DNA from 3 places in the Paenibacillus sp. sgz302190 genome. Region 1 is predicted to be linked to each of the others. Evidence: riboswitches for the same ligand, from Rfam matches in the RefSeq annotation. Region 1 holds a riboswitch; each other region holds the start of a gene.
What was found. A riboswitch is a leader RNA that binds a small molecule or an ion and turns the genes downstream of it on or off. The one in region 1 is predicted to bind cyclic di-GMP.

Region 1 (12,857 bases):
TGCAGGTTTTTTTCGTGTTCCTAGTCAGATGCAGCAGAATTGTTTGCGGCTTATCAATACCACGCCTATTCGTTCCTTTGCTCAAGTAACAAACACGCTAACTTAACAGCTAGATTCGCTCAAATAAAACAGGAAACCTACCAGGGCTAAACGGTAAGAAGTTCTTTGCGTTATTTATTCCGGTCGGCCGCTGTCTTTTTTACGCCAATTTTTCGGATGGTTCGGTTGGGCAGGATTCGGTTGGTTCTTATCAAGTATCCACGTTTTACCGATTTGAACCGCTTTAACGCGCCCTTCTGCGCAATAGTTTTTGATGGTACCCGGCGATAATCCCCATATTTCCGCGGCCTCCTGGACACCCATAATATGATCAAGGGGGTTCATGACGGTTACCTCTGTTTCCGTACGATTATTAACGTATATAGCGATATAGCGAGCGTGATAATTGAAATTACGAAAGTGACGTAAGCCATTGAGTACACGGCTCCTTTCGCGTATAATGATTGTTAGGGGGAGAGGTTTTAAACCTCTCCGGTGATTTACTTACGAGACTTCGAGCGCTTCCGACGCTTGGAGTCTTTTTCTTTTCGGTGATTTTCCAGCACTATGTAGAGATTGACGAGAGCAACCAATAGCTGGATTATCGCCGTCAGAAGGGTAAGCATTTACATCACCTCCTAACGGTTTCATTATATCATGTGCGATAACGCATGTAAAGGGGGTTGCAAGTCAGAGGCGCATTGGATTATTCCGATTCAGTCTGCACGTAAACGGCTACCACTGCCCCTATTATGGTTTCTTGGTCTTTTGATCGTTGTCTGCTATGTACTCGAACAGCTCAGCAGGAGTGCAGTCTAATGTTTTACATAATAGATTAAGAACCTCAACACTAACTGCTTTAACGTGTTTGTCTTCCTCACGTAATTTTTCATTGTTAACCCACTGGCTCAAAGTATTCGGTCGAATGCCAGTCTGTTTGCTTATTTGGTACATGGTCATCCCACGTTTATCTAACATCTCCGAAAGCTTAAAACGAATCAACGAAAACCACGCTCCTATTAATTTCCATTCTACCACAATAACAACGCTTGACGTTATTAACAAATTGGGTTAATATCAATTTAAGATAATAACTCAAAATGATATTATAAATTTCATTTCACATACGGAACCTCAGTTTACACGCGAGCGTCCTGACCGGAAAGGAGGTGATGGCTATTCGCAAGATAACGGTACGAATGAAACATCGGGATGACGTTGCTAATGAAATGTTAGTTTTTGATTGGAATGCGTATCTACTAATAGAGAATGTAGCGTTGATTCTCGAACCGGAAGACGAAATCGTTACGATATCACGCGTAAAGTTGCGCGAAGATGGGACATACGTGCGTACGTCCTCAGGCGGCTTTTGCCGTATGAAGGTGGCTGTTTTCTGACTGAGGAGTATGCGCGCCAGCGCGTTGTTAACCTGTGCTTCGAAATAAGCCAGCTCATAAGTCCATAAATAAAAAAACTTCCTACGTTTATTACCGTAAGAAGTTCGCATAAATTGCGTTTGATTCCACCCGATTAAAGCGGGGTTATACGCGCCACGGCGGGATTCGAACCCGCGACGCACAGTTTAGGAAACTGTCGCTCTATCCTGCTGAGCTACGGGCGCATAGCAAAGACTATTTTAACACGGAGTTTTTCGTCATGCAACCGTGCTCTTGCCTTGCCAGCTTGCCGGTCTAGGAATCTAGGTTCGGATCGAACAGACTTCTAGACCTTGTTCCGAAGCTTGCGGAAGAACTGGGTCAGCAGCGCTGCGCATTCTTCCTGCAGCACGCCGCTGATTACGTCGACGCGGTGATTGAAACGTTCTTCCTGCAGCAGGTTCATCAGCGTGCCGGCGCACCCTGCTTTGGGATCTGCGGTACCATAGATCACTTGCGGAATGCGCGATTGAACGATGGCTCCCGCGCACATCGGACACGGCTCCAGCGTGACGTAGAGCTTGCAGTCCAGTAGACGCCACGCCTGCAAATGCTCGCTGGCCTGGCGGATCGCGATCATCTCGGCATGAGCGGTCGGATCCAGGGACGTTTCGCGCAGGTTGTAGCCGCGGCCTATAATTTCACCGTCACGCACGACAATAGCGCCGATTGGAACTTCACGGATCGTTTCGGCTTTCAAAGCTTCATGGATCGCTTCCCGCATCCAATATATATGTTCATCCACAGGGGACACCTCGCTTAAAAAAATGTTATCCACATGTGAATAGAAGTCGAACAAGCATTCGTTGTTAACATTCTGTGGACAAGTGTGTGGATAAGTTGAAAAGTTGTGGATATATGAGTTTCATTGTAGGGACTCGCCGCTCTGAAATCAAGCTGCCTGCGAAAACGGTTGAATCCGACGGCTAAACTAGGTATACTAGAATTAAAATTTTAGGTCTTTTAACCTACTGATAGGTATAATCGCATACATAACGAGATCAGATTTGATAAGGGCAAACTTGCCGAAAGGCAAGGACGCAAAGCCGAGGGTCTAAAGTTCTACAAGAACCATGACAGCCTGGTTACCGGAAATCAAGCTTGTTTGATTTAGGTAAATAGGTTGCCCCGACAGGAAGGGACAGTCTATTTTTTTATTTATAGCCTAATCTGTTTGTAGAGAACAGGAGGATATGCCATGAAGCTGTCGGATAGGGAGAGAAAGATGGATTTGGTCAAAATCTACGGAAGCAAGGAAGGCAACGACGCGGAAATTTTGATTGACAGCAAAGCGGTGCTGGATAAAAGCGATTTTGTAGCGACGGGAATAGTAACGTACGTGCTTGGCGACATTATCGAAATCGAGCTGCCTCAATACGATGTTTTTCGGCTCGGGGACAAGGTCAAGATTACGGTTTATTCCAAATCGGGGCTATTCGTTTTTGAGACGTCGGTCGTGGCCAAAGACGAGGGTTCGATCATCGTGATTAATCCGCCCGATAACCGGAAGAAGTTTACGGAGAAGAGGGAGCACCCGCGAATCGATGTCGTTCAGGGCGGCTTGCTGCACAGTCTGCATGACAAGAATAAGAGAAACAAGCAAAGTTTCGAGCATCCGATCAGCCTTAGCGTCAAAAATATCAGCTTGAGCGGCGTAGGATTTGTGATTGAAAACAATATGAATGCGGATAAAAATATGAGTCTGGAAAATAGCGCGCGGCTCGAAATCGAGCTTCTGCTCGGTTTTTCCATATCTTGCGTAACCGAAATCGTCCGAAGAGAGGCTTTGGGTGCAGGCTTTTTTTATTACGGAGTCCGATACGTTGAAATTCCGGAAAATAAAACGAATGCGCTGCGGGCCTTTATTTTGAAAAATCAGGTCGAGGCCTACTTCGTACAAAAACAAGACATCAAATTGAAAAAAGTCATGGATATCCGGTCTGCGGTGCATCAATAACCGCGGGCTTTTTTTTATTCAAACACGGCGCCGGCGATTCGTCGCAGCAAGTTAGTGTCAATCTATTTGCGCAAGTTATGCATAAGATTAGGGACAATTCGCAAGGTTATAATTGATACCATCGTTCAATGGAACAGCAGAAGCAGACATCAAAAATGAGGTGATGAGCGATGCGCTTTTCGAACTTGTTCGGCAGGAGAAAGTATCATTCAGCCCCGCAGAGGTCCAATCGTCAGCAAAATAACGACTCCATCGGTACGTCCCTATCGCAAAATATCGCCGATTTACATAACCTGTTTACGCAAACTCCCGATCTGATCGTACGGCAATTTACAATCAAGCGCACGGGAGAGCAAGCCGCGCTTGTTTATCTGAGCGGGCTCGTGGATAAAAACTCGATCAACAACAACGTGCTCCGCCCGCTTCAATTCGACGATGGGAGCGACGATGCGGACGGCGATTTTATTTTGACAATCGGTCAGGTTATTACGCTGCAGGCGTGGGCGCAAATCGAGGTCGCAGTTCTGCATGGCCGCAGCATACTTTTTGTCGACGGACGGGCGGAGTCGTATTCTCTCGATACGCAGGGCTGGCCGCAGCGGGCGATTGCAGATCCGCAGCTTGAGGCGTCCCTGAAAGGAGCGCATCAAGGCTTTGTTGAAACGAGCACTCAGAACGTTGCGCTTATCCGGCGCTACATTCCCAACCGCGAATTGAAAATAAAGGAATTAAGAGTAGGGCAACGCGGGCATACTATCGTATCCGTTCTATACCTGGAGGATGTCGCGCATCCCGAGGTGCTGCAGGAGCTGGAAGACCGGATTCAGATGCTGAATATCGACACGATCATTAATACCGGCGAGTTGGCGGAGCTGATCGAGGATAATCCGTATTCTCCGTTTCCGCAATTTATTTTGACGGAACGGCCGGATGCTGCAGCATCGCAAGTTTTGCAGGGAAGATTCGTCGTTGTCGTAGACCGTTCTCCGAGCGTGCTCGTCGGTCCGGCCTCGTTCACATCGTTTTTTCAGAGCGTCGACGATTACAGCACACGCTGGTCGATCGCTACTTTTATCCGGCTGCTGAGACTTTTTGCGTTCTTTGTCGCCGTCTTTTTGCCGGCGTTCTACATAGCTGTCATTTCTTACCACTTTGAGATCATTCCCATCAAATTGCTGCTCACGATCGGGGAGTTCAGAGGACGTGTGCCGTTCCCTCCTTTCGTGGAAGCGGTCATTATGGAGCTTACGCTTGAAATGATGCGGGAAGCGGGAATTCGGCTGCCCGCTCCGGTCGGGCAAACGGTCGGCATTGTCGGAGGCATCGTCATCGGCCAGGCGATCGTACAGGCGGGGCTCATCAACAATATTATGGTTATTGTCGTTTCTTTTACCGCCATCGCTTCTTTCATCCTGCCCAACTACGATATGGTCGCCGCCATTCGGCTGATTCGCTTCGCGATGATGATAGCCGCTTCGATGTTCGGCTTCGTTGGCATTATTGTCGGGATGATGACGATGGTCGGACACCTCATTTCGCTGGAATCTCTCGGAACTCCTTACAGCACTCCGCTCGCGCCGATCCGGCTGGTCGATTGGAAGGACGCGTTCGTTCGCTTGCCGTTATGGAAAATGGATAGGCGTCCTGTCAGCGCGAGGCCGGTTCAACCGATGCGGCAAGGTCCCAGCCGTTCCAAGGGTGACGATAAATGAGCAAAAATTCGGGTCATACGATTACCTCCCTACAGTACATTTTTATCAATTCGGGCTTGCAGGTGAGCATTTTTTTTGTAGCGCTGCCCAGAATAATGGCCGAACAGGCGGGTACGGACGGCTGGATCTCGCTTATCCTTGGTTGGGCTTTAACGATAGCGGCAAGCCTGATCATTATCCGGATTATGCAAAAAAATCCCGATGATACCTTGCTTGATTTGCTGACGAAATACTGGGGCAAATGGGCGGGCAGAGCGGGAGCCATCCTGTTTGCTCTCTATCTCTTTTTCTACGGATACATAGGGCTCGTATACACGGTATTAATGACGAAGGCCTGGCTGCTGCAGCAAACTTCGCCCTTTCTCCTTATGCTGCTGCTGATTATCCCCACGTATGTGATTGCTCGAGGTGGACTTCGGGTTGTGGGAAGATATGCGGAAATTGTATTTCTCCTCTCGCTGTGGTTACCGTTTATTTATTTGTTTCCGCTAAAAGAAGCCCACTGGCTTCATTTGCTTCCCGTGCTGAAGGAAGGGTGGATGCCTATTTTTCATGGCGTACCGGAAGCGCTCTATTTTTACATAGGATTTTCAACGACGTTTATGTTCTACCCGTTTTTGCAGAATAAGAAAAAAGCTTCCATGAATATTGTCTTTTCCAATACGATTACACTGTTCATTCATTTATCCGTCACGATCATTTGTTTTGTTTATTTCAGCCCGGACGAAATTACCGGATACAACGAGCCTGGGGTCAATGTACTGAAAGTAATCGAATTCAAGTTTGCGGAACGTATCGAAGTGCTGTTTATAGCGTTTTATTTGTTAATGTTTTCCTTGGCATGGGTTCCGACCGTGTACTTGGGCGTAGTGTGCACGAGCTGGCTGCTCGGCAAGCAGGATCATCGGGGACATTTGCGTGTGATTTGTTTGCTGCTTGCTGTCGGCACATTTTTCTACATGCCCACATTCAATCAGAACGACCGGATGGGACAATTTCTTCTTTACATCGGGATTGTCGTGGAATACATATTTCCCGTTTTTTTAATCATTTTGATGTGGATGCATGACCGGTTCCGGTGGAGGAAGAACTTATGAACAAACGGCGGATTTTTATGCTGGCTATCGTCATGGCTATCATCGTCTCGGGCTGTAGCGACCGACTGGATCTTGAAGACGCCGCAATCCCGCTTTTGGGGGGCTATGATCTCGATGAGAATAATAAAGAGGTTAACTTTGTGGTTATGCCTGTGTTCAGCAGAAGCGCCAAGAAGAAAAGCAAGGAACTCGGCGTACCTGTGCAGACGGTCAGACAGGGGAGGGGAGAATTGGATGCCTATACGCCGGGCATTTTTCAGGGCAGAAAGCTTATTGTCATCCTTGTCGGCAAACGCCTCTTGCAGCATCCCGGCTGGTTCAAGATTATGGATGTCTTCTTTCGCGATGCAAAAAATACGTTAACCTCCAGAGTCGTTATGTACGACGGTCCTCTCTCTGAAGTCATCTTCATGAGTCCGAAAGACCAGCCGTTCCTCCCCGTATTAGTGAAAGGGATGGTCGATACGAAGAGTTCGAGATCGGAGACGGTGAAAACAACGATGCAGGGGCTGCACCGGCAAATATATGAGAAGGGGATGACTCCCTATATTGCTGAAGTTCAGATGGATAATGAGATTAAGTTGAGAGGAACGGCCCTCCTTGATCATACGGGCAAATATGTCGCTTCTCTGGATGCGGAAGAAACCATTTACATGCAAATATTACAAAGTGAAGCGAAAAAAACGGTCAGCTTGACGCTATCCATTCCCGGCTATCCGAAGCGTGGTCCGCTTAATTCGGACAAGTTAAGCTTTAGCTCCGAAAGAATAAAAACGAAGGTCAAGACCTCCTATCGCGACGACAAATTTCGTTTCGATTTGAGCATTAAAATGCCTATTGCGCTGACGGAACGGTTATTTCCTTACGATATGCGAGGAAAGGGAACCGAACTGGAGCAGTTGATCGCCGAACAATTGCAAAAGAAATTCGAGAACCTCATCAGGAAAATACAAAAGTATAAAATCGATCCGTTCGGCTTAGGGATCTACGCAAACGCTTTTGAATATAAGCAGTACAAGAAAGTGGAAGATTATTGGGGAGAAACGTTCGCCCAAGCGGACGTACATGTATCCGTGAAAGTCACTTTGGAAAGTATGGGGCCCGTGAAGTGAAGTTTGCGACGCCATAGGGAGATTGACAGGGCGCAAGAACGATTGAGTGGAGGAGATGCTTATGATCAAGCGTTCACTGTATATCAGGCTTATCGCTATTGCCATAGCCTTCGTCATGATGCCGGGATGCTCCGACCGTCTGGATATGGAAGACGCCAATCTCCCCCTTGCGCTCGGCTTGGACCTCGATCCGGACAATAATCCTGTCATGTACTCGACTTTTCCGGTGTTCAGCAGAAATGTCAAGAAGAAGAGCCGGGAAACCAAAGCTAAAGCGCCAACGTTTCGCGAGTCGAGAGCAGGGCAGGACGCCCATTCGTCAGGCGTTTTCACAGGCAAGAACTACCAGGTATTCGTTGTCGGCAAACGCCTTCTGAAGCATGAGGACTGGTTCACGATGACGGACGTCCTTTTTCGCGATTCGAAAAATACGATAGCCGACAGGGTCCTTTATTTCGACGGACCTCTTTCCGAGATCATTTATTTGAATCCGAAGGATCAGCCGATGCTGCCTTTACTGCTGCGGGGGATGGTCGACACGAAGGACGCCCGTTCGGAAACGGTGAAGACGACAGTGCAAGAGCTGCACCGGCAAATGTTTGAAAAAGGGATGACTCCCAGCATTGCCAAAATCGAATTGAATAAGAATGAAGTTGCGCTTCGCGGAACGGCGCTTCTGAATCATAAGGGCAAGTATGTCGCTTCACTGGACTCTTCGGAAACCGTCTTGCTGCGAATATTGCAAAATCGGGCGAAAAAGGCCGTCAGCTTGACGCTGCCGATTCCCGGAGAAACGTCAACGGATTCGTTCGCGAATGACAAATTTAGTTTTTCCGCCGATAAAGTAAAGACGAAAACGAAAGTTGCCTATCGTCAGGACAAATTTCAATTCAATTTGAACGTCAACATGTTAATCGGACTGACGGAGAAATTATTTCCTTACGATGTTCAGGAAAAAGGAAAAGAGCTGGAACAAATCGTTTCCGAAAAGATACAAAAGCAGCTTGAGGCCGTTGTAAAGAAATTCCAAAAGTATGCAATCGATCCGATCGGACTTGGACTCTATGCCCGTGCGTATGAGTATCAGCAGTATAAGAAGGTTCAGGATCAATGGGGCGAGGCGCTGGCCCAGGCGGACATTCATGTTTCGGTAAAAGTAACGTTAAGAGCTATGGGACCTGTGAAATAAACGTTTGGCGAACCCCAATCAGCGCTCAAAACCGTCCGGAGGGTGATGGATATTGAAAAAATATGCGTATAATGAGATCACGCTCATGCAGTTTATTTGTATCAGCTCCGGCGTTCAAGTGGGCGTGGGTTTGTTGGATTTGCCGCAATTACTGGCTCAGCGGGTAGGTACGGACGGCTGGATCGCTCTTATTATCGGCTGGATCTTCTCGACATCGGCGAGCCTGATTATGGTCCGGATCATGAAAAAATACCCTGACGGAACCTTGCTCGATCTGTTGACGCGGTACATGGGCAAATGGGCGGGCAAGGCGGGGAGCATCCTGTTTGCCCTTTATTTCTTTTATTACGGATACGCAGGGATTACAAGGCTCGTTCTTTATACGAACCAGTGGCTTTTGCCGCAAACACCGGCCTTTCTCATCATGCTTTTGCTGCTCATCCCCACTTATGTTGTTGCGCGCAGCGGTCTGCGAATTACGGGGAGATATGCGGAGCTTGTTTTTTTTATTTCCTTGTGGATTCCGTTTGCCTACCTGCCTCCGCTCAAGGACGCCCACTGGCTCTATCTTCTGCCCGTTCTTAAGGAAGGCTGGGGGCCTGTTTTCATGGCGTACCAAACGTCATTCTTAGCCTTCGGGGGATTCGGCACAACGATGATGATGTATCCGTTTTTGATGAACAAGCAAAAGGCTTCCGTCGGCGTTATTGCATCCAACACGTTGACGATGCTCATATTTTTGTCCGTCACGATCGTCTGTTTCGTGTACTATAGCCCTTACGAAGTGAAAGAGTATAACGAACCGGTGGTCAACATCCTGAAAGCCATCGAGTTCAAGTTTATCGAACGGATCGAGGTGTTGTTTATCTCATTTTATTTATTTATTTTTTCACTATCATGGATACCTACTTTTTACTTAAGCGTATTTTGTACAAGCTGGCTGTTCGGGAAACAGGATCACCGCAGTCATTTTCGTCTGCTCTGGCTGCTGGTTGCCGTCGGGACGTGTTTTTTTATGCCGACCTTCAATCAGAGCCACAAGATGGATCAATTTCTCACTTGGGCTATACTTGGCGTCGAATATGCGCTGCCTGTTTGCCTGCTTGGTTACCTCTGGTTCTACGACCGTTTGCACCGCGGCGGCGATCCGGCCGGAGCTCTTGGACCGCAAGAAACGGACAAATAATTGTCATGGGCGCGCGTCTCTCCCAGTGTCGGTCGTGGAACTATACAACTGGACAGGAGACAGTTTGGCTGGGAGAAAACCTGCGAAAGTGCAGGTTTTTTTGAGAAATTGGCCTATTTTGGCGAAAAACCTGCAAAAGCGCAGGAATTTCCGCTGAAAGTAAATCTGAGTCCATATGTTAGGTGAAAAGCCTGCACTTTTGCAGGAATTCTTCATAGCCAGCTATCAAGGACGCAAATTCATGTATTTTTGCAGTTTTTTTATCGTTCAGACAGGCAGATTGTGGCTATCGCCTCTGACGCGGGGGTTTTTGGGCAGTTTGAGAGTAATTAAGCGGTTTTTTCGCTTGCGGAAGTCTCTTCAGATAAGTGACATTAGGCGTGGACTAATATATAATGATTTAAGAATTTGACAAAATGACTATCAAGGAGTAGTGAATATAAATGGGTCTCTCTTGCGGAGTGGTCGGTCTGCCGAACGTGGGCAAATCGACTTTGTTTAACGCAATTACACAGGCGGGTGCGGAATCTGCGAATTATCCGTTCTGCACGATCGATCCGAATGTCGGAGTCGTGGAAGTGCCGGACGAAAGAATGCAGCGGCTGGTCGAGATCGTAGAGCCGAAGAACATCGTCCCGACCGCCTTCGAATTCGTCGACATTGCGGGTCTGGTCAAGGGCGCGAGCAAAGGCGAGGGTCTGGGAAATAAATTTTTGGCGCATATCCGCGAAGTCGACGCGATCGTGCATGTCGTGCGCTGCTTTGTGGACGAAAATATTACGCACGTATCCGGAAAAGTCGATCCTATCGGCGATATCGAGACGATTAACCTCGAACTGATTTTGGCCGATCTGGATTCGGTGGAAAAACGCATCGAGCGCTCCCGCAAAAACCTGAAGGGCGGCGACAAGAAATATGTCGCGGAAGTGGAATGCCTGGAGCGCATCAAAGAAGCGCTGTATGCCGATAAGCCGGCGCGCAGCCTGGATCTGAGCGATGAGGAGAAGCTGATTGTGCGCGATCTTCATTTGCTGACGATGAAGCCGGTTCTGTACGCGGCTAACGTGAGCGAGGAAGATGTGGCTTCCGCCGACGACAACCCGTACGTGCAAAAGGTGAAGGAATTTGCCGCTCAGGAAAATGCCGAGGTTGTGCCGATCAGCGCGAAGGTGGAATCGGAAATCGCCGAGCTGGAGGACGAGGAGAAGGCGATGTTCCTCGAAGAGCTGGGACTTAAGGAGTCCGGCTTGAATAGATTGATTAAAGCGGCTTACAAGCTGCTCGGTTTATATACGTATTTTACGGCCGGCGTGCAGGAAGTACGGGCATGGACGATCCGCAAGGGGATGAAAGCCCCGCAGGCGGCCGGCGTGATTCACTCGGATTTCGAACGCGGCTTTATCCGCGCGGAAGTAGTCTCCTACGATGATCTTACCGCGGCGGGTTCGATGAACGGAGCGAAGGAAAAAGGCCAGCTTCGTCTGGAAGGCAAAGAGTACGTCGTGCAGGATGGAGATGTTATGCATTTCCGCTTTAACGTTTAAAATAAAAGAAAATCGATAAAAAGGAGTGATCCGAAATGTTAGATCGACTTCAGGCACTGGCGGATCGCTATGAGAAATTAAGCGAGCTGCTGTGCGATCCTGATGTTACCAGCGATACGAAGAAGCTCAGAGAGTACTCCAAGGAGCAATCCGATCTGCAGGAAGCGTACGACGCTTATATTCAATACAAAAGTGTGACGGAACAGCTCGAAGAAGCCAAAATCATGCAGAACGAGAAACTGGACGACGAGATGCGTGAAATGGTCAAAATGGAGATCGATGAACTTACGGATCAATCCGCGCAGTTGGAGGAACAGCTCAAAATTCTCATGATGCCGAAGGACCCCAACGACGATAAGAACGTGATCGTGGAAATCCGCGGCGCCGCAGGCGGCGACGAAGCGGCTTTGTTCGCTTCGGATTTGTACCGCATGTACACGCGCTACGCCGATGGGCAAGGATGGAAGACCGAAGTGCTCGACGCCAGCTTGAACGATTTGGGCGGCTTTAAGGAGATCATCTTCATGATCACCGGCAAAGGCGCCTACAGCAAGCTGAAGTTCGAGAGCGGCGCGCACCGTGTGCAGCGCATTCCTACAACGGAGTCCGGCGGGCGGATTCACACGTCGACTTCGACGGTGGTCGTGATGCCGGAGGCGGAAGAAGTGGAGATCGACATCAGCGACAACGATATCCGCGTCGATACGTTCTGCTCCAGCGGAGCGGGCGGGCAGTCGGTCAACACGACCAAGTCGGCGGTGCGCGTGACGCACATCCCGACGGGGATCGTGGCGACTTGCCAGGACGGCAAATCGCAGAACTCGAACAAGGAAAAGGCGCTGCAAGTGCTGCGCACCCGGATTTACGACAAGATGCGCGAGGAAGAGGAAGCGAAATACGCCGGCGAGCGCAAAAGCAAAGTCGGCACCGGGGACCGCAGCGAGCGCATCCGGACTTACAACTTCCCGCAAAGCCGGATTACGGATCACCGGATCGGCTTGACGCTGCATCGGCTGGATTCCGTGCTCGGCGGCGACATGGACGAAATCGTGTCGGCGCTCACGATCGCATCCCAGTCCGAGCTGCTGGAAAAAGGGGAGCAGGCGATGTGATGCCGACTGCGAAGACGATTAGAGAAGCCTATGCAGAGGCTTCTTCTTTTTTGGCGGCGCAGGGCGTGGCGGAAGCCGCCGCCTGCGCCGAGCTGCTGCTCCAGCACCTGCTGGGCTGGAGCCGGACCGAACTGCTCCTGGGCTGGCAGGAGCAGCTGCCGCCGGAGCTGGCGGACCGCTGGAGCCAGCTCGTGGCCAGGAAGGCCGCGGGCGAGCCGGTGCAGTATATCACCGGCGAGCAGGAGTTTTTCGGCCTTCCTTTTGCCGTTAGCGGCGCGGTGCTGATTCCGCGGCCGGAGACCGAGCTCCTCGTGGAAGCTGTGCTGCACGAGGGCTCGCGGCTGTTCCCGCAAGGCGCGCCGCTCCTTGCGGACGTAGGCACCGGGAGCGGCGCGATCCCGGTGACGGTCGCGCACGCGCGCCCTGCGTGGCGCGTGGCGGCCAGCGACATCTCCGCGGCAGCGCTGGAGATG
Region 2 (12,857 bases), on a different contig from region 1:
CTTCATCATCGCATGCGCCCGATCACTATCCTTCTTCTCGAAAGCATCAATAATCGAATCATGCTCATCGACTGAAGCCTGTGTCGCGGTGATCGGCTGCTTTAAAAACACGTATTTGAAGCGCCGGATATGAATTTGGAGCGAGGCACTGTAAGAAGCAACATAAGGATTATCCGAAAGCTCTACGATAAGGTTATGAAACTGCTCATCTGCCTCCATCGCTTGGTAAGCCTGACCGCTTTTGATGGCGCTGGCAAAATCCAGATTAATCGCGCGCAGCTGCTCGATCTGCTCCGGTACGATAATTTTCGCGGTCACTTCCGACGCCAAAGCTTGAAGCGCGGCCATCGTCGAATACATCTTGAAAATGTCATCCTTCTCGATGACCGTCACTTTTGTTTCTTTGCCGGGATGGGTCGAGACGAGCCCCTGTACCTCCAATAATTGAAAAGCCTCCCGAATCGGTGTGCGGCTCACGCCAAGCGACTCCGCCAATTCGGCATCGAGGAGCTTTTCGCCCGGCTGCAGCGTTCCATCGATAATCCACCTTTGGATTTGGGACAAAACTCTTTCCTTCGCAGACATTCGCATCGGCGAGACAAAATTTTTAGGTATTGGCATTGTCATCCTCCTTCGTTATTTGTTTAGTTATATGCAATATATCGCATATATATATTATTGGCAAGGATTATTTCATAAGAGGTATCCCTTAGTCCAAAAATGGAAATGCTGCCGATGACAGTCTAAAGCTTCTCCAAAAACGCCCCCTCATGCCGGCAGGAAAACCGCCTTGCCGCGGGGAAGTTTAATAGCGGGAACGGAATGCTTCCGATGCCAGTTTTTCTGGCGAAAAACTTTAAGCTTATGCTTCCGATGCCAGTTTTTCTGGCGAAAAACTTTAAGGAGCGCTGCCTCATGATCGAATCTTTAATCACTTATTTTGAACAGCAGAGGGATCGGCATATAGAGGAGTTAATGCAATTCCTGCGCATTCCGAGCATTAGCGCGGTTGCGGAGCGCCAGCCCGATATGCTGCGCTGCGCCGAGTGGACTGCGGAGGCGCTGCGGCAAGCGGGCCTGGACAACGTCGAGATCATGCCGACCGGCGGCCACCCTGCCGTATATGCCGACTGGCTTCATGCGCCGGGAGCGCCTACCGTGCTCATTTACGGACACTACGATGTCCAGCCTCCCGAACCGTTGGAGCTGTGGACTTCGTCCCCGTTCGAACCCGTCATCAAGGACGGCAAACTGTATGCCCGCGGCAGCACTGACGACAAAGGCCAGTTGATACTTCATGTAAAAGCCATCGAAGGCTTTTTGCGCACAGAGGGAAAGCTTCCGGTGAATGTGAAGTTTTGCATCGAGGGCGAGGAGGAAATTGCCAGCAAGCATTTGCCGGCATTTGTCGAGAAGTACAAAGACAAGCTGTCCGCCGACGTTATCACTTTGTCGGATACGCAGATGCACGCCCCCGGCCAACCGGCGCTTATGTACGGCCTCCGCGGACTGGCCGGCGTGGAAATTACGGTGGAAGGCGCTAGCAGCGACCTTCACTCCGGACTTTACGGCGGCGCCGTGCAAAATCCGATACACGCGCTCTCGAAGCTGCTCGGCTCGTTCCATGACGCCGACGGCAAAGTAGCCGTGGAAGGCTTCTACGACAAAGTCATCGAACTATCCGAGCAGGAACGGGAGTCGTTCAAAAAAGTCGAGCCCGATGCCGGCAAAATTCGCAGCGAATTGAACGTGGACACGTTATTCGGGGAACAAGGCTACTCGTTTTACGAGCAGACCACGTCCAGACCGACCCTTGAAATCACGTCGGTGAGCGGCGGTTTTCAAGGCGAGGGCATCAAGCCCATCATCCCGAACCGGGCGTCGGCCAAAATCGCCTGCCGTCTCGTCGCCGCACAGACGCCGGACGAAATTATGGATGCGATGGAAACACACATCGCAGGGCATACGCCTCCCGGCGTCAAGGTCGTCATGAGCCGTCAATTGCGCGGCAATCCGTTTATAACGCCGATTGACCATCCGACCATGGTCGCCGCCGCCGAAGCTTACGAAGCAGCGTACGGAGCATGGCCCGTATATACGCGCAGCGGCGGGTCGATCCCGATCGTTGAAGTGTTCGGCCGGCTTTTGGATGCGCCGGTCGTCATGCTCGGCTTCGGGTTGCCTGGGGAAAATCTGCATGCCCCTGACGAGCATTTCCATCTCGCGAATTGGGATAAAGGGCTGGAAACGATTTCGCGCTTCTGGCTGAAACTTGCCGAGTCCGGCAAATAAACCGCATCCCGGCAAAAGGAGATTCCCGTGAGCATACAAGACTATACGATCCGCGATGCATCTCTGAAGGACCTTCCGGAAATCGTTCGCATTTACAATTCTACGGTAGCCGGGCGGATGGTAACCGCCGATACGTCGCCGGTGTCCGTGCAAAGCCGCGAGCCGTGGTTTCACGAGCATGCCCCCGGCTTCCGGCCGCTGTGGGTGTTGGAAAACGGCGAGAGCCTTTGCGGTTGGCTCAGCTTTCAATCCTTTTACGGCCGCCCTGCCTACAACGCTACTGCCGAAATCAGCATTTATATCGACGAAGCTTGCCGCGGCCGCGGCATCGGGCGCAGCTTGCTCCAGCGTGCGATAGACGCTTGTCCGGGACTGCAGCTCAAAACATTGCTCGGCTTCATCTTCGGACATAACGAACCGAGCCTGAAGCTGTTCCGCAGCTGCGGCTTCGAGACTTGGGCCCATTTGCCGGGCGTTGCCGAACTGGACGGCGTGGAACGGGATCTCATCATCCTCGGCAAACGAGTCGGCTGACAAAAACAAAACGCGTATGATCCGTCAACCTCTCTAAACTTTGACGATGATCATACGCGTTTTTTTAATTATTCGCTTACAACAGCCTCCGCTTCAATTTCGACCAGGAGACGAGGGTCAATGAGCGCCTTGACCTCCACCATCGTTGCCGCCGGTTGAATATCGCGGAAACTTTCGCCGTGCGCCCTGCCGATTTCCTCCCACAAAGAAATATCCGTCACAAACATTCTTGTACGTACGACATCGGACATTTGAGCGCCAAGCTCCTGAAGGGAACGCTCAATAATTTGCAAAATGCACTTCGTCTGCTCATAGGCGCTGCCGACTCCAACGACTTCGCCATCTCTCATCGCCGTCGTTCCCGCCACCTCAATCCTGCCGCCTACGCGGATTGCCCGGCAGTAGCCGACCCGCGGTTCCCAAGGCGAGCCCGAAAATACTTGCTTGCGCATCACGCCGGCTCCTCCTCCCTCCATCCTTATACGTATGAGGCCAGTTTCTGCTGCAGCGCGCCGCTAATCGGAACCATAGGCAGCCGCACTGCGTCCGATGCGATAAGCTCCTTCTGGGCCAGCAGCCATTTCAGCGGCGCAGGATTCGGCTCGGCAAACAACAGCCGGATAAGCGGAAGCAGTTCCTCAAACAGCCGTTTGCTATCGGCAAGCCGGCCTTCCCTGAAATGGTTGTACATGTCGACAAAACGGTCCGTTTCCACGTTCGCCGAAGCACTCATAGCCCCCTTGGCCCCGCAGCACAGAGCGGCAAACAGATTCATATCATCTCCGCACAGCACCGGTTTGGAACCAAGCCGCGAAAGCTCGGACACAAGATGAATCCCGGGGGTGCTGTCTTTCATGCCGATAACGCCGTCGATCTCAAAAATGGTCCGTACCGTATCGAGCTCCAGCGCAACTCCGGTGCGATACGGAATCTCGTATACGATGACAGGCACGCCAACCTCCGCGACGCGGCGAAAATGCTCAACGATGCCCTGCTGGCTCGGCCGGTTATAGTACGGAACGACGACAAGGGCTGCGTCTGCACCCAGTTGGCCGGCTTTTTCCGTCTTTTTCACGGTCGAAGCCGTATCGTTGGTGCCTGTCCCGACGACAAGCGGCGCGTTCGTACCCGATGCTTGCCGTGCGGTTTGCGCCGCAGCAAACAGGAGTGCGAGCTCTTCCTCCGATATCCCCGGCGACTCTCCCGTCGTTCCGTTAACGATCAATCCGTCGATGTCATCCTCGAACAACTGGTATACCAAATTGTAAAAAGAAGCCACATCCACCTCCCGCTCATCGTCAAAAGGCGTAACAACAGGTACATATATGCCTTGAAGCTCTCGTTCAGTCAGCATGGCGAACAACCTCCGAATAGTTAATTTTATCGTTACTTCACTTTAGCATGGAACCGTTCATCACTGTTAGCTATAATAAATGATAACGCTCATCAAAAATATTGATAATATGAGGTGGCTGGCATGGACTTAACTTATTTTCGGACGTTCCGCGAAGTGGCAAGGAAAAAAAGCTTCACCCGGGCAGCCGAAGAACTCGGCTACGCGCAATCCAGCGTGACGATGCAGATTCAAAAGCTGGAGCGGGATTACGGAGTGCCGCTTTTTGAAAGATACGGACGGCAGCTGAGGCTTACGCCTCCGGGTGAAAGCTTGCTGAAGCTCGCCGTGCAAATGCTCGATCTCTACGACCAGTCTAAGGAAATGATTGCCAGGCAAGTTAACGGCGCGCTGACGATCGGCACGATCGATTCCTTGGCCGCCTATTATTTGCCGCCTTATTTGCACAAATTCAAACAGCAATTCCCCGGTTTAAGCATCCAACTTTTGCCGGACGATGAAACGTCGCTGATTGCGAAAGTAAAAGAGGGCGATTACGATGTCGGGCTCATCCTCGACCAATATCCCGCCGACACCCAGCTTCGCTGCATCAAAGTTCGGGAAGAACCGCTCGTGCTGGTCGCCCCTCCCGGCCACTCGCTGGCGCTGGCGGAGCAGGTTTCGCTGGCCGATCTTGGGCATAACGAATTTATCGTCACGGAAGAAAGCTGCATATACCGCAACTTGTTCGAAAAGCTGCTGAAAGACCAGAGCATCCCTTTTCGCATCGGATTTGAGCTGGGCAACCTGGAAGCGATCAAGCAGTGCGCCATGAACGGGCTAGGCATCGCCCTGCTGCCCCGGATCGCCGTGGAATCCGAACTGGCACGCAAGCAGCTTGCCGTCATCCCGATCGCTCATCCGAATTTAAGCGTGGACCTGCAACTGCTCATCCACCCCAAAAAATGGATGTCCCAAGCGTTGCAAGCTTTCATCGGCATGTTGTCGGCGCCTCAACCAACCTAAGCTCCGCCGCTGAAACGCTCGACGGCTGCCAGCCACCAGCAGCCTTTTCTGCTGCGGGTTGTCGCTGGGTGGTCGTGGTCGACCGGCGTCATGCCGCGCAACACCGCACGCAGTGCGATCGATCCGCGTCATCGCTCGGGCCGGCACAAACAGCCTGTAAGGACGCTTCCCGCGTTCTCCGCCCGAGTTGAGAATTGTTATCATTTCAATACTCGCATCATACCCCAAAAAAAGAAACTTATCAACAACCAGGTTGCCATAAGTTTCTTTTTTCTTTATGCTTTTTTGAGCTTCGACATGCGTCGGCGACACAACGCGCGCCTGAGATTTGCGGGCGTTGAGAAACGGCCTCGCCTGACTGGAGCCGCATCGTAATCGCATCCCCCGCCCTCGCTTGTTGGTAAGATGTACATTGTCGGCTTTAACTGCGGGAAGGCACTCTATCCCCACCCAATTAGAACGGCCCAGCCGTTTGAAAAGAGGCATAGCTCCAGCAAAACCTGCAAAAGTACAGGCTTTTTCGATGGATACGGCTCGTTTGGAGGAAAAGCCTGCGATTGTGCAGGAATTTCCGACCAAACTGGCGCTAACCCCGTATATGGGCGAAAAAAACTGTACTTTTGCAGGAATTTACCACGGCAAGCTCGTTAATACGAAAAAAACTGCACTTTTGCAGGAATTTTTCGCGGCAAGCTCGTCAAAGTGCTAAAAGCACTACTTTCTACAGGATAATACCACGACAAGATCGTCAATGCGCAAAATGCTCCGCGTTCTGCAGGAATTTACCACGGCAAGCTCGTCAAAGCGCAAAATGCTCCACTTTATACGAAAATAGACACAATAGACCTGAATTATTTTCATTCTGTGGGGTGATGTCCACGACGTCATGGGGGTTTTTGCAAGAATATTGCGCGACAAACTCGTAAATGCGAGGCTCATTCTACGTTGCCAGACCAATTAGGCCTTAACGAGCAAGTATTAATCCGGTGCGCGCCAAGCCACAAAAAAAGAAGCTCTCCTTTTCGAAAAGGTAGAGCTTCCCGGCTTTGTGCAATTATACACGAATGTCGATGCTGCGCCCCAAGTGGGGGGTGACTGAAGCGGCGGCCGCCGCAACTTGCTGCTGGGATTTCGCGAAATCTTCCAGCATCACGCTTGCTTGCGCCGTTTGCGTATTATTGATTTTTTTCAGCAGCTGCAGTCCGACTGCTTGCTGCAAAGCATTGCCGCTTCCGACCGCGGATAGCGGGGCATTTACGCTCATAATCTTCCTCCTCTCACCGTTCGGTAGCTGGCTGGCGTACGGCTGCAAGCCGATTAGCCCCTGTAGCTTTGCGTCAGACGCTTTCGCGCCGTTTGCCGTTTCGCAGATGTCAGGCAGAACTTTGCGCCCCTTCAGTATAGGCCATTTATCCTAAATCGTCAATTTCTGCGCAAGATTACAGTCCGAATTGAGCCGGATTTGCCCGCCAGGAGCGGAGGAGTTCCATGTCTTCTTCTTTGATTGCTCCTTGCTCCAAAGCTACTTCAAGCAGCTTCGTATAATTGGAAAGCGTATGAAGCGGCATTCCGGCTTCCCGGAAAGCGTCCGCCGCCTTATCCAATTGATAGGAAAAGATCGCGAGAACGCCCAATGCTTTCGCCCCCGCATCGTTAACGGCCAAAGCCGCTTTCAGCGAGCTTCCGCCGGTTGAGATCAGGTCTTCGATCACGATGACTTGCTGACCGGGCTTAACAGTCCCCTCGATCAGGTTCTCCTTGCCGTGGCCTTTGGCTTTGTCACGGACGTATATCATGGGCAGGCCCAGCTTCTGTGCGACCCATGCCGCGTGAGGAATGCCGGCAGTCGCCGTGCCGGCGACCACTTCGGCTTGCGGAAACTTTTCCTTGATCAGCAGCACAAAACTGTCTGCAATCAGCTCGCGTATAGCCGGATGAGACATGGTCAGCCGGTTATCGCAATAAATCGGCGACTTGAGGCCCGATGTCCACGTAAAAGGCTGCTGCGGGCGAAGCGTTACCGCTCCTATCTCCAATAATGAGGAAGCAACTCGCTTCGCTATCGTTTCAAGCTGACTCATGTTCTCTCACCGTTCCTTTCGAATGTAGGGGCAGGCCCGTCAAAGCGCGACGGAGGCGATGATCGACTCCATCGCCGCTCTGGGATCGGCCGCCGCCGTAATCGGACGGCCGATCACGACAAAATCGGTGCCCTGCGCGAACGCCTCAGCCGGCGTCATGACGCGCGTCTGGTCGCCGATATCGGCGCCCGCAGGGCGAATGCCCGGCGTTACGGTGACGAATGCGTCACCGCACGCCGCTTTGATTTGCGTCACTTCAAGCGGTGACGCAACGACGCCCTGCAGCCCCGCCGACTGCGCCAGGCGGGCATAGCGAAGCACGGCCTGCTCGACAGTGCCTGTCAGGCCGATTTCTTCGTTCAGCACCTGCTGGCCGGTGCTGGTCAGCTGGGTGACGCCGATGACAATCGGGCGTCCCGCTCCCGGAGCGAGGGCTTTGTCCACGCCCTCGAGAGCCGCTTCCATCATCCGCTTGCCGCCGGCGGCATGGACGTTGAACACATCCGCGCCGAGGCGCGTAATGCTCTCCGCCCCGCCCTTCACCGTGTTCGGGATGTCGTGCATTTTCAAATCCAAAAACACTTTATAGCCTTTATCCTTCAGACCGGCTACAAAGCCTGGGCCCGCAGCGAAAAACAGCTGCATGCCCACTTTCATATAGCAAGGGATGCCTTCGAGCTGCCGCAGCAGCTCCTTGGCCCCTTCGGCTGTCGGGTAATCCAGAGCGACCATAATCTTTCCGGCAACGTCCGCACGAGTGTAGGTACTCATTCGCACTCACCGCCCCTTAAGCATGCACAGGCATGGCACGGGAGGAGAAGTTGACCGCTTCAAGCATGTTGCAGAGCGCGCGGACCGTGTCAAGCGACGTCATGCAGACAACGCCGTTCTCCACCGCTTCGCGGCGAATGCGGAAGCCGTCACGCTCAGGCGTTTTGCCCTTCGTCAGCGTGTTCACAACGAACTGCGCCTCGCCGCCGCGGATCAGGTCGAGAATGTTCGGCGAGCCTTCGCTCAGCTTGTTCACTGTCGTTACCGGGAGGCCGGCTTCTTCCAGCGCTTTGGCCGTTCCGCCTGTGGCGATAATTTTGTAGCCGAGACGGTAGAAACCTTTCATGATTTCAATCGCCTCGTCTTTATCTTTGTCCGACACCGTTACGACGACCGAACCTGCAGCAGGAATTTTCATGCCTGCGCCGATCAAGCCTTTGTACAGCGCCTTTGCAAAGTTCGTATCGCGGCCCATCACTTCGCCGGTCGATTTCATCTCCGGTCCGAGCGTCGTGTCCACGCGGCGCAGCTTCGCGAAGGAGAACACCGGCACTTTCACGGATACGTAGTGGTCTTCCGGCCATAAGCCGCTTTCGTAGCCCATATCGGCAAGCTTTTGCCCCATGATGACCCGGGTTGCCACATTCGCCATCGGAATGTTCGTCACTTTGCTCAGGAACGGAACCGTTCTGGACGAGCGCGGATTCACCTCGATCACATACACTTCATCGTTGAAGATGACGAACTGGATGTTGACCAGTCCTACAACTTTCAGTTCGAGCGCAATTTTTGTCGTAATATCGATGATCTTCTGTTTAATTTCAGCGGAAACCGTCTGCGGCGGGTAGACGGCGATCGAGTCGCCGGAGTGTACCCCTGCACGTTCGATATGCTCCATAATGCCCGGGATCAGAACCGTTTCCTTGTCACAAATCGCATCGACTTCGACTTCTTTGCCGAGCATGTAACGGTCGATCAGAACCGGATGCTCCGGATTGATTTTCACCGCATACTCCATGTAGCTGAGCAATTCTTCGTCGGAATAGACGATTTCCATCGCGCGTCCGCCGAGGACGTAAGAAGGGCGAACGAGCACCGGATAGCCAAGCCCTGCGGCAACGCCTACCGCCTGATCGACGGACGTTACCGTACCGCCCTGCGGCTGCGCGATTTGCAGTTTTCCCAGCAGCGCTTCGAATTTTTTGCGGTCTTCAGCCGTATCGATGCTTTCGAGGTCGGAACCGAGAATGCGCACGCCGGCTTTGTCCAGCGGGGCCGCCAGATTGATCGCGGTTTGGCCGCCGAATTGCACGATGACGCCGATCGGATTTTCACGCTCGATGACGTTCATCACGTCTTCGAAGAACAGCGGCTCGAAGTACAAGCGGTCTGACGTATTAAAGTCCGTGGACACGGTTTCCGGGTTGTTGTTGATAATGACCGCTTCATAGCCGGCGGCTTGGATCGCCCACACCGCATGCACGGTGGAGTAGTCGAACTCGATGCCTTGGCCGATACGGATCGGACCGGAGCCGAGCACGACGACTTTCTCCTTGCTCGTTTCCGTTACTTCGTCCTCTTGCTCATAGGTCGAGTAGTAATAAGGCGTCGAAGCTTCGAACTCGGCCGCGCAAGTGTCTACCATTTTGTATACAGGCTTGATGTTTTGCTGCAAGCGGTGAGCGCGCACTTCCGCTTCTTTCGTAAACGATGTGCAGCCGGCAAGCGTGCGAATTTCGGCGATAGCCCGGTCCGTAAACCCTTTGCGCTTCGCCTCCAGCAACAATGCCGCGGAAAGATCGGATTTGGCGATTTCCGCCTCATATTTGATCATGCCGGCCAGTTTGTTCAGGAACCACCAGTCGATTTTCGTCAAGTCTTGCAGCTGCTCGACTGTGTAGCCTCTGCGGTAAGCCTCGGCCAAAAGGAACAGGCGCTCATCGTCCGGCTTTTGCAGGCGAAGCTCCAGCGTTTCCTTATCCAGCAAATCCGTTTCTTTCAGGAACAAACGGTGCACGCCGATTTCCAGCGAGCGGATCGCTTTATGAATCGACTCTTCGAAAGTACGGCCGATGGCCATTACTTCCCCTGTCGCTTTCATCTGCGTGCCGAGCTTGCGGTTTGCCGCCGTAAATTTATCGAACGGCCAGCGCGGAATTTTCGATACGATGTAATCCAGTGTCGGCTCGAAGCAAGCGTACGTTTGCCCGGTTACCGGGTTGACAATTTCGTCCAGCGTGTAGCCGATGGCGATTTTGGCCGCCATTTTGGCGATCGGATAGCCCGTCGCTTTGGAAGCGAGTGCCGAGGAGCGGCTTACCCGCGGATTCACTTCGATGACATAATATTGGAAGCTGTGCGGATCGAGTGCAAACTGCACGTTGCAGCCGCCTTCGATGTTCAGCGCGCGGATAATTTTCAGCGATGCGGAACGCAGCATCTGGTATTCGCGGTCGGACAGCGTCTGGCTCGGAGCCACGACGATACTGTCGCCCGTATGGACGCCAACCGGATCGAAGTTTTCCATGTTGCACACGACGATGCAGTTGTCGTTCGCGTCGCGCATCACTTCGTACTCGACTTCTTTCATGCCGGCGATGCTTTTTTCTACGAGACATTGGCCGATCGGACTGTAGCGAAGCCCGGATGCGACCGTTTCGCTCAATTCTTCAATGCTGTTGCAGATGCCGCCGCCTGTTCCCCCCAGTGTGTAAGCAGGACGTACGATAATCGGAAAGCCGATTTCACCGGCAAAATCAAGCGCTTGGGCTACAGTCGTCACGATGACGCTGTCAGGCACCGGCTGCTCCAGCTCTCTCATCAAATCGCGGAAAAGGTCGCGGTCTTCCGCTTTTTCAATCGCGGTCAGCTGAGTGCCGAGCAGCTTCACATTCTCGCTTTCCAGAACGCCTGCGCGGGCCAGCTCCACAGCCATGTTCAGCCCCGTCTGGCCGCCCAGCGTCGGAAGCAGCCCGTCCGGACGCTCCTGACGGATGATTTGCGTTACGAAATCAAGCGTAATCGGCTCAATATATACTTTGTCGGCCATATTCGTGTCGGTCATGATCGTGGCCGGGTTGCTGTTGATCAAAATAACTTCCATGCCCTCTTCTTTCAAAGCCTGGCACGCCTGCGTTCCCGCATAGTCGAACTCGGCGGCTTGGCCGATAACAATCGGACCGGAGCCGATCACGAGAATTTTTTTGAGCGTATTATTTTTTGGCATACTGCAGTTCCCCCTTGTCCGCTGTCTTTGCTGCTTGCGCCTTCCATTCCGCGAGCATTTGCGCCTGGCGCGGCAGCTGCGGGTTAGCCAGCTTGTGCTCCCGGATCATCGCGATAAAATCGTCGAACAAATAGCTCGAGTCAAAAGGACCCGGCGCCGCTTCCGGATGATACTGAACCGAGAAAGCCGCATGCTTTTTATGTCTCAAACCTTCGATCGTACGGTCGTTATTGTTAATGTGCGTCACGTCAAGTTCCGTTCCGGCGACGGAATCTTCCTTGACCGTGTAGCCATGGTTTTGCGATGTGATGTAGCAGCGTCCGGAAATCAGATCTTTAACCGGATGGTTGCCGCCGCGGTGGCCGAATTTCAGCTTCTCCGTATCGGCTCCGCAAGCGAGCGCGAACAGCTGGTGGCCGAGGCAAATGCCGAAGATCGGGAATTCGCCGAGCAGTTCTTTAATCATTTGCACCGCGTGAGGCACGTCTTTCGGGTCCCCAGGGCCGTTGGACAGCAAAATGCCGTCCGGCGCCAGCCGGCGAATTTGCTCGGCCGTAGCGTCTTGAGGCACGACGACGACGTCGCAGTCGCGTTTGCTCAAATCGCGGATAATGCCGCTTTTGGCGCCGAAATCGACGAGCACGACGCGCTCTTTGTGGCCTGGTGCGCCGTAAACGCTTTTGGTGGACACGCGTGATACCTGGTCTGTCATCAGAGGCGTCGCTTTGAGCATTTCCGACAGCTCGGCAACCGATTTATCGGATGTGGTGAGCAAAGCTTTCATAACGCCATGATGGCGGATTTTGCGGGTCAGCATGCGGGTGTCGATGCCGCTGATTCCGATGATGCCGTATTCTTTGAGCAGGCTGCCGAGCGTGTATTGCGCTCTCCAGTTGCTCGGGATTTCTTCATGCTCGCGAACCACAAACCCGTGAATGAACGGGCGCACGGACTCGAAATCGTCCCGGATAACGCCGTAGTTTCCGATAAGCGGATACGTCATCGTCACGATCTGGCCGCAGTACGACGGATCGGAAAGCACCTCCTGATAACCGGTAATCCCTGTATTGAATACAACTTCTCCGACCGAGTCACCCTCGCTGCCGAACGATCTGCCTGTAAAAAGGGTGCCGTCTTCCAGCAACAATCTTGCCTGCATGTTTCTTCAACTCCTTCGTTATGTTCGAACGATCCATGCGAACCGTCAATGATCTGCATAAATAAAGATTCTTCTGTATAAATATACACGAGTTTCCACTCGCCGTACAGTGCTTAGGACCAAACAACTTTTCCCGCCGCAATCGTAACAACCGGCCAGCCTTGCAGTTTCCAGCCGATAAACGGTGTATTTTTGCTTTTCGATACGATCTCTTCTTTGCGTACTTCGCGTCCCTCTTCGAGATCGACGATCGTAATATCCGCCGCGGCGCCCGGTTGGAGCTTGCCGTACGGAAGGCCGAACACATCGGCAGGTCTCGCCGTCATCCGGTCGATCAGGAAGCCGAGCGTCCAGCGGCCGGTCAGGACGAACTTGGTGTACAGCAGCGGGAACGCGGTCTCGAAGCCGAGAATGCCGAACGGCGCAAGCTGCATG
Region 3 (6,704 bases), on a different contig from region 1:
CGGACTAAGACGTGAAAATAAAGTCTTAGACTGCCGCTGCTGTTTCAGCCTGATATTGAACTAACATTCCCCAGTTTGCGTAACGATTAGTTAATCGAACTCTCAGTTAACATTTGATTTCGACGGAAAGTGATTGTTCCTAATGTTAAGTCAACAGAAACTCTACTACTTCAGCCTTCAGCGTTTCGTGAAATTGCACGCGATCAAAGCCGGGAGGGTCTTGCGAGGGGGGAAAGGCTGGTGAAATCATCTCAGCTGGGAAAGGAGTCAGGAAGGAATAATGTCCGGCATTCTCCACCGTCCGATAGCGAATCATTTGCGGTTCAGCAACACCATTCATGATGATCTGCGCGTGAAAAGGAAGTGCGTAAGGGTCTCGCTCGGCATCCAACATGAGAATGGGGAGCCGAACGTTGTTTAATGCTCCCTCATTACGGAACCAAACGGACGCCGGGGCTAGCAAAATCAGGGACCGGATGCGTGAATCATGAGGGATATCGATCTGCTGCGGCTTCCCATCCGGGCTCTCAGTAGGGAAGGAGGTCGGGATACCGCCAGCTGCTGCAAGCGCGGTGTAGCCCCCCATGGAATGCCCGATGACCGAATAGCCTCCCGGCTGTAGAAGACCCTTAAACCTCTCATCTTCAAAAAACCAGTCGGCTGCCATGCGAAGGTGCCGGGGGCGATAGGTGAGGTTTTGGACAGTACCTTCCAAACTATTATCATTGCGGTTATTAAATGGATGTTCGAGAAGGCCAACGATAAAGCCGCTGCGCGCCAAATGCCGAGCGAGCGACCGGTACACAAGCGGTGAACCGCCTGTACCGTGTGAAATGAGGACTAGTCTAAACTTTCCCTCCAGCGGCGCTGCGTCTCTGGCCACCTCCAACGAGTACGGCCCTAACCTATCAGTCTGTTCCGGTGCATCTGTCGGATACATCACGATCATGGGAACGGTCACCTTCAATGCGTTGTCGGTAATTTGTACCTCACAGCAACCTGCATATCCTTCAACAATGTCTTCTATTTTGTTCATCTTGATTTCTTCCTCTCCTTGAGCTACATACTCCTAATATGGCGAGCCTACGGGAATATAGATGTCTAATACCGAATCCTCGTTCATCGGTCCTAGATATCGATGGTCGTAACGCACAAACTCCGGGTAATTCGTACGAACGCTGCCTGAATGGGGTAACCAGGTTTCATAAATGTACTGGAACGTATCGTTGAGTCTCGATAATGTCCCCTTATGAGTAAAAACCGCATAAGTTACAGCTGGGAGCAGCTTAGCGACCATTCCCAAGGGAACTACACTCTCCTCGCTAGCCACCTCGACACAAGCGATATACGTGACTTCCCATTGCCTACCTGTAAGTTCAATGACCGCATAAAATATGTCTTCCGTATCCGGCTTTCGCTCAATTTCAAACAAACGCTGCCTAAAGCTCCGCCATAGCTTTCCGACTTCGTCCGAATTGACACCCGGTATCGACATGCCGACCAGATGCAGCTTATTCAGGCAGACAATAGCTGGCACGAGGGAGACGCTCTCATTCAAATGCTGTAGCCCCACTTCATCCAAAGGAAGCTTCTCCATTGCCCGGAACAGCGTGTCCTTCATGTCCCTTTGCTTTCGAAATTGTCCAGGCGAGATGGAGAACATTTTCCCAAAGGCTCGGGCGAAGGATTCCTGAGACTCGAACCGGTACAGGATGGCAATATCTATGATCCTTTGGTTGGTATAAAATAAATCGTATGCTGCTTGTGTCAATCTCCGCTTGCGTATGTACTCCGAGACGGAGTTTCTCGTAACCGATAGGAAGATCCGGTGAAAATGGTACGGCGAATAGCCCGCAGCCTCCATAACCTTGGTGCTTAATCTCTCATCGGTCAGATGATCCTCAATATAGGTAATGGCCTTGATTACCAAATCCTTGTAATTCACTTTAATGCCTCCATATCGATATACTCACTTTACGACAGATGGAACGCTCTGTTTTGATATTTTTTGCGGAATTTCACTTTACTCAACAGCTAACATTACTTTCCAAGCGCAGATAGTTTCCTGATCAGCCACACTCTTCGGTTCGCCAAAAGAGCGATCTCTGGAAATTGCTCAGTCTCGCTGGTTTTAAACAAATCTGCCCGTCCCTCGGTTAATGATGCATCGTTAGTCTAAGACTTTATTTTCCTGGTCTACATCTTTATTTTCTTAGTCTACAACTTTATTTTTCAGTCTAATACTTTATTTTCTTTCTACACCTGCGCGATTTTTCGCCGTCCGAATGAGCGCAGAGCAGAACTCGCCGGACCGGTGCACGACGGTTCACATTCCAGCCGTTCGTTAACTGGAGTTGCTGCTGTAAAAACTGCAAATGTGCAGGTTTTTTCGGCGAAAACCGCCAGTTTTGGAGAAAAACCTGCAAATGTGCAGGAATTATCCGCTCTGAGAGGGCTCAACCCGCAACGGTGGCGGAAAAAACTGCAGATTTGCAGGAATTACACGTGGGCAGCATATTTAGCAGCAAAAAGATGCACTTTTGCAGGTTTTCTCCACACATTGCCAATGATGCTCGAACTCTGACAGCCGAGTCTTCCTTTTTAGCTCCGATGCATCGATTTTCATCCTCTTGTCCGCGGGGATGCCTCACGTTCCGCCCCGCTCCCGCGAGTCTGCAAAAAAATCCCGCGACGACCTGTCCAGGAAGCTGCATGCGGCAGCTTTTGGCGCAAATCGACGGGGATTTTTTATTTTAGCCACCACCAAATCAGCAAACCCCACACCAGCGCCGACAGCAGCACGCTCCACAAGCAGCCTTTGGCAAAACTCAGCTTGGATTTGTGCTCCGTTTCCCGATTCGGATTATTCGGCATATTCGACGAGCTCCAACGGCAGGCCATCCGGATCTGCAAAGAACGTGAATTTGTTTCCCGTAATCGGATCGATTCGGACCGGTTCTACTGAAATGCCTTTGCTTTCAAGCTCTTCGACGCTCTGGGCCATGTCGGCTACGGCGAATGCAAGATGTCTGAGTCCGCGCGCTTCCGGGCGGTTGACGCGTTCCGGCGGATCGGGAAAAGAAAACAGTTCGATCTGCCCGTCAACACCGATCTGCAAATCGAGCTTGTAAGACTTTCTCTCCTCACGATAAGATTCGTGAATGATCTTGAGCCCAAGCAGCTCGACATAAAAACGTTTCGATGTTTCATAATTCGAGCAAATGACCGCTACATGATGAATTCGCTGCAAATTCACGTCCTATCCCTCCGTTTTCTCTATTTATCTACACCTATCTCCTATTATCATAACGTCAGCGCATTCACCTGCGCAATAACATCACTGAAAAAAGCCGCTCTCCGGGATTTCCCCTTCCTGCGGCTGCAAGTTAATTCTTAACCGTCATTTCTCATCGTGGCGATAATTTGCTCCAGCACCTCGTTCGCGTTTTCGTAAGGAACTTGGCACGTCCCAGCCACATGATGCCCGCCACCGCCGTTTTTGAGCATGAGCGTGCCTATATTCGTTTTCGAAGTGCGGTTGACGATGCTGTGCCCGCAGGCGATCACGCAGTTTTGTTTGTTGCGCCCGTCGACGACCCAGATTGAAATATTTTGCTCCGGATAGAGCGCATAGACCATGAAGCGGTTGCCTGGATAAATCGTTTCCACGTCTCTGAGATCCGTTACGATGACATTGCCCTCCGTACGCGTGTACTTGCCGAGCATTTCGCGGTATAAAGCATCCAGCTCAAAATAACGGTTAACCCGCTCTTTGACATCAGGCAGTTCCATGATTTCATGGACAGACATCGTTGCGCAGTGCTCCACGAGGTCCTCCATCAACTGGTAGTTGCTGATCCGGTAATCGCGGTAGCGTCCGAGCCCGGTGCGGGCATCCATAATGAACGAAAGAAGATCCCAGCCCTGCGGCTTCAAAATATCCTCTTGGCTGAACTGGGCGGAATCCGCTTTGTCCACGCCTTTCATAATATCGTCGATATTGCCGAAAACGGCTTTGCCCCCGTAGTAGTCGTATACGACTCTGGCCGCGCTCGGCGCGATCCGCGTCTCTCCCTCGAACTCGACCCTCTTCCCCATCCGCTCCAACTCGCTGGAATGATGATCGAACCAAAGGCCGCAACCCGGCACATAAGGAACGTTCGCCAAAATATCGTTAGACGTCACTTCGATCAGGCCGTCCTGCACATCTTTGGGATGTACGAATTTCATTTCGTCTACCATGTTCAATTTTTTGAACAGCATCGCGCAAACAAGCCCGTCAAAATCCGAACGAGTGATCAACCTCATGTTATGTATCCTCCAATTAGTCCTGCAGAACTACTTTATTTTCCATCTATTATAGCGTCACTGTCAACAAGTGACAACGATTTTTGACAAATCCAACAAATCTTTAGAATGCCCCGCAGGCAAAAGAAAAGAACGGTAAGCCTAAACAGGCTGAACCGTCCTCATTTTGAATGTTAGACATTGGAATAGTCTGGAAAGGAACGCTTCCACTTGAGATAACGGCGGAAATTTCACGGAAAGCTTTACTTCACCCTTCCAGTAAAAGATCAAAATGCTGCTGCTCCGGCCGTGAAACATTTCTATATCCCAGCAAGTTTCTTTCAGCGCGTATTCTTCACGGTTAATCATCAACTTCGGTCCATCCGAGGATGGTACCAGACGGGCAACATGGTTACCACACAGCGAAGTAATTACTTCTTCTTCATTTTGCATCCATTCAGGCTGCATGCTGCTGGATCCTCCCTTTGTTTTATTGTTTCATAAGCAAAACCCCACCTACGTCTGAAAAGGAGGGGGAACTGTTATCGTCGCCCTGACTTTCGGCTGCTGGCTGGCATCGTGTCCCCTGACGAACAAGGAAGCCCCTGTAGCTTTGCGTCGCTGGCTTTCGCCAGGTTTGCTATTATCGAGCCATATCGAAAGCTGTCAAATCATCGCTTTTTACTACTATCAAGGATAAGGTATGTTTTGGCGAATTCGAATACTCTGTTATACCTATTTTACAATATTATATTAGGTAATTAGAACCATTTTTCAAAGTTGTTCTTTTTTAGACACATTCCCGACCCGGTGAAAGCGCTGAGATCCGCGCGTATAAAACAAATTTCCGCCGATTGTCACGACAGCCATAACGAGGAACAATACGTGCCCTCCGTAATAAACCAGCAGCAATCCGCCCACCCACGGCCCTATAAAATGGCCCAAATTCGTAAACGTCTGCGCGCCGAAATACGTTCCTTTCATATGCTCGGGAGCCAGCTTATCGATTAGCAGGCTGGCGGCGGGATAGTTCAAAATTTCCCCCATCGTAAAAACGACCATGGAGACGACCAGAAGAAAAGTCGTATGCGACAAGGCAAAGCCGACATCTCCGAGCGCGAACATGACGTTGCCAACCGTTACCGCCATAAGCGGGCTGTATTTTTCCGCCCAGCGGGTCAGCGGAATTTGCATCGCGATCACCGCTATCGCGTTCACGCTCATGAGCAGCGCGAACATTTGCACGCCGTCGGCGAAGCTTTTTTGCATATACTGGGACAGCGTCACCATCACCTGCGAATAGCCGATTGCTCCGATAATCCCGCCGATCGTGTAGTACCTGAAAGAAATGTCGCTGCGGATAACGGTCCAGGCCGAGGCGAAAGTCACCGGGGCTTTCTTCTCCCCTTCAATTTGCTTGATGCCGAAAACCGACAGCAGCACGTACAAAGTCACCAGGTAAATAAAATATACGATGCCCGTAAGAAGAAAAGGCAGCGAACCGTCCAGCGTCGCGAAATACGCCCCCAGCAAAGGGCCCACGGCTACGCCGACGTTAATCGCCATGTAGCGCATGGAAAAAACTTTGAACCTTTTGTCCGGTTCCGTGAGGTCGGCCATTAAAGCCTGCGATACGGGCTCATAAAAGGAGCGGCATAAGCCGTTGACCATGTTCAGCAGCATGAACAGCAGCGGCAGCTTGACGAAGGCAAAGCCCGTAAAGACGACGGCCCAGCCCAAAAGCGCCGCAAGCATAATCACTCTGCGCCCGAATCTGTCGGAAAGCGCGCCTCCGATGAACCCCCCCGCCGTCCCCGCCAGTGAACCCATGCCGATGACGACGCCGATCGCCACCTCGCTCATGGAAGTATGCTTGGCCAAATATATCGCCAAAAACGGCAGGCTCATCGAAGAAGCCGCCCGGGCCATGACGGTTCCAAGAATCAAAGTATGTACAATAGGATGATAAGATGCAAAGAAACTTCGCAGCCGATTCATGGAAGATGACTCCTGTTCTCACAATTATTAACCACAGGTCAACAAACCCTAAAATCCTATTATACACAAAATTAGCAATCGTGCATCTCTTTTATATGAAAAAAACCTTCCCCATTTTCATAGGAAAAGTGTACTTACGCCGAAAACCGGACGGTCCCGCATATGCAGATGCACCAAAGCAACTCCCGACTAACTAGCGTTGCACTATTTTCATCTTCATAGGTTCCGCCGCCCAGCGTCATGGAGGGGCTTTTGCAAGGATGTTTCGCTGCAAGCGTATCTGCGGCTGCCCAGAAACCCGCACACCGGAGTCCGTCGCATAATCTCGCCCGGGTGCGCGAAGAAAACCTGCAAAAGTACATCTTTTGCCCGGTTGATACGCTGACCGCAAAATATTCCTGCAAATGTGCAGGCTTTTC

Region 2: it holds a riboswitch for cyclic di-GMP, as region 1 does, so the genes downstream of both, AC6RNO_RS13620 (putative motility protein) here and AC6RNO_RS30670 (PilZ domain-containing protein) in region 1, are expected to answer to the same signal.
Region 3: it holds a riboswitch for cyclic di-GMP, as region 1 does, so the genes downstream of both, AC6RNO_RS12485 (hypothetical protein) here and AC6RNO_RS30670 (PilZ domain-containing protein) in region 1, are expected to answer to the same signal.

The regions. Positions count from the first base shown of each region.
Region 1 covers NZ_JBZYAO010000042.1:213-13,069, forward strand. The annotation lists gene AC6RNO_RS30650 (helix-turn-helix domain-containing protein) at 175-384, opposite strand; gene AC6RNO_RS30655 (helix-turn-helix domain-containing protein) at 790-1,041, opposite strand; tRNA gene AC6RNO_RS30660 (tRNA-Arg) at 1,586-1,660, opposite strand; gene tadA (tRNA adenosine(34) deaminase TadA) at 1,762-2,220, opposite strand; cyclic di-GMP riboswitch class I at 2,481-2,568, shown strand; gene AC6RNO_RS30670 (PilZ domain-containing protein) at 2,674-3,432, shown strand; gene AC6RNO_RS30675 (spore germination protein) at 3,603-5,144, shown strand; gene AC6RNO_RS30680 (endospore germination permease) at 5,141-6,241, shown strand; gene AC6RNO_RS30685 (Ger(x)C family spore germination protein) at 6,238-7,353, shown strand; gene AC6RNO_RS30690 (Ger(x)C family spore germination protein) at 7,415-8,542, shown strand; gene AC6RNO_RS30695 (endospore germination permease) at 8,595-9,728, shown strand; gene ychF (redox-regulated ATPase YchF) at 10,172-11,272, shown strand; gene prfA (peptide chain release factor 1) at 11,308-12,384, shown strand; gene prmC (peptide chain release factor N(5)-glutamine methyltransferase) at 12,384-12,857, shown strand, end outside.
Region 2 covers NZ_JBZYAO010000010.1:84,910-97,766, reverse strand. The annotation lists gene AC6RNO_RS13655 (GntR family transcriptional regulator) at 1-621, opposite strand, end outside; gene AC6RNO_RS13650 (dipeptidase) at 916-2,292, shown strand; gene AC6RNO_RS13645 (GNAT family N-acetyltransferase) at 2,320-2,826, shown strand; gene AC6RNO_RS13640 (RidA family protein) at 2,895-3,281, opposite strand; gene dapA (4-hydroxy-tetrahydrodipicolinate synthase) at 3,305-4,180, opposite strand; gene AC6RNO_RS13630 (LysR substrate-binding domain-containing protein) at 4,304-5,185, shown strand; gene AC6RNO_RS13625 (hypothetical protein) at 5,598-5,894, shown strand; gene AC6RNO_RS13620 (putative motility protein) at 6,240-6,449, opposite strand; cyclic di-GMP riboswitch class I at 6,469-6,556, opposite strand; gene pyrE (orotate phosphoribosyltransferase) at 6,625-7,266, opposite strand; gene pyrF (orotidine-5'-phosphate decarboxylase) at 7,306-8,037, opposite strand; gene carB (carbamoyl-phosphate synthase large subunit) at 8,054-11,263, opposite strand; gene AC6RNO_RS13600 (glutamine-hydrolyzing carbamoyl-phosphate synthase small subunit) at 11,250-12,422, opposite strand; gene pyrC (dihydroorotase) at 12,536-12,857, opposite strand, start outside.
Region 3 covers NZ_JBZYAO010000008.1:226,706-233,409, forward strand. The annotation lists gene AC6RNO_RS12460 (alpha/beta hydrolase family protein) at 146-1,036, opposite strand; gene AC6RNO_RS12465 (GyrI-like domain-containing protein) at 1,070-1,945, opposite strand; gene AC6RNO_RS12470 (hypothetical protein) at 2,749-2,874, opposite strand; gene gloA2 (SMU1112c/YaeR family gloxylase I-like metalloprotein) at 2,864-3,256, opposite strand; gene AC6RNO_RS12480 (exopolyphosphatase) at 3,394-4,308, opposite strand; gene AC6RNO_RS12485 (hypothetical protein) at 4,450-4,755, opposite strand; cyclic di-GMP riboswitch class I at 4,847-4,939, opposite strand; gene AC6RNO_RS12490 (MFS transporter) at 5,062-6,285, opposite strand.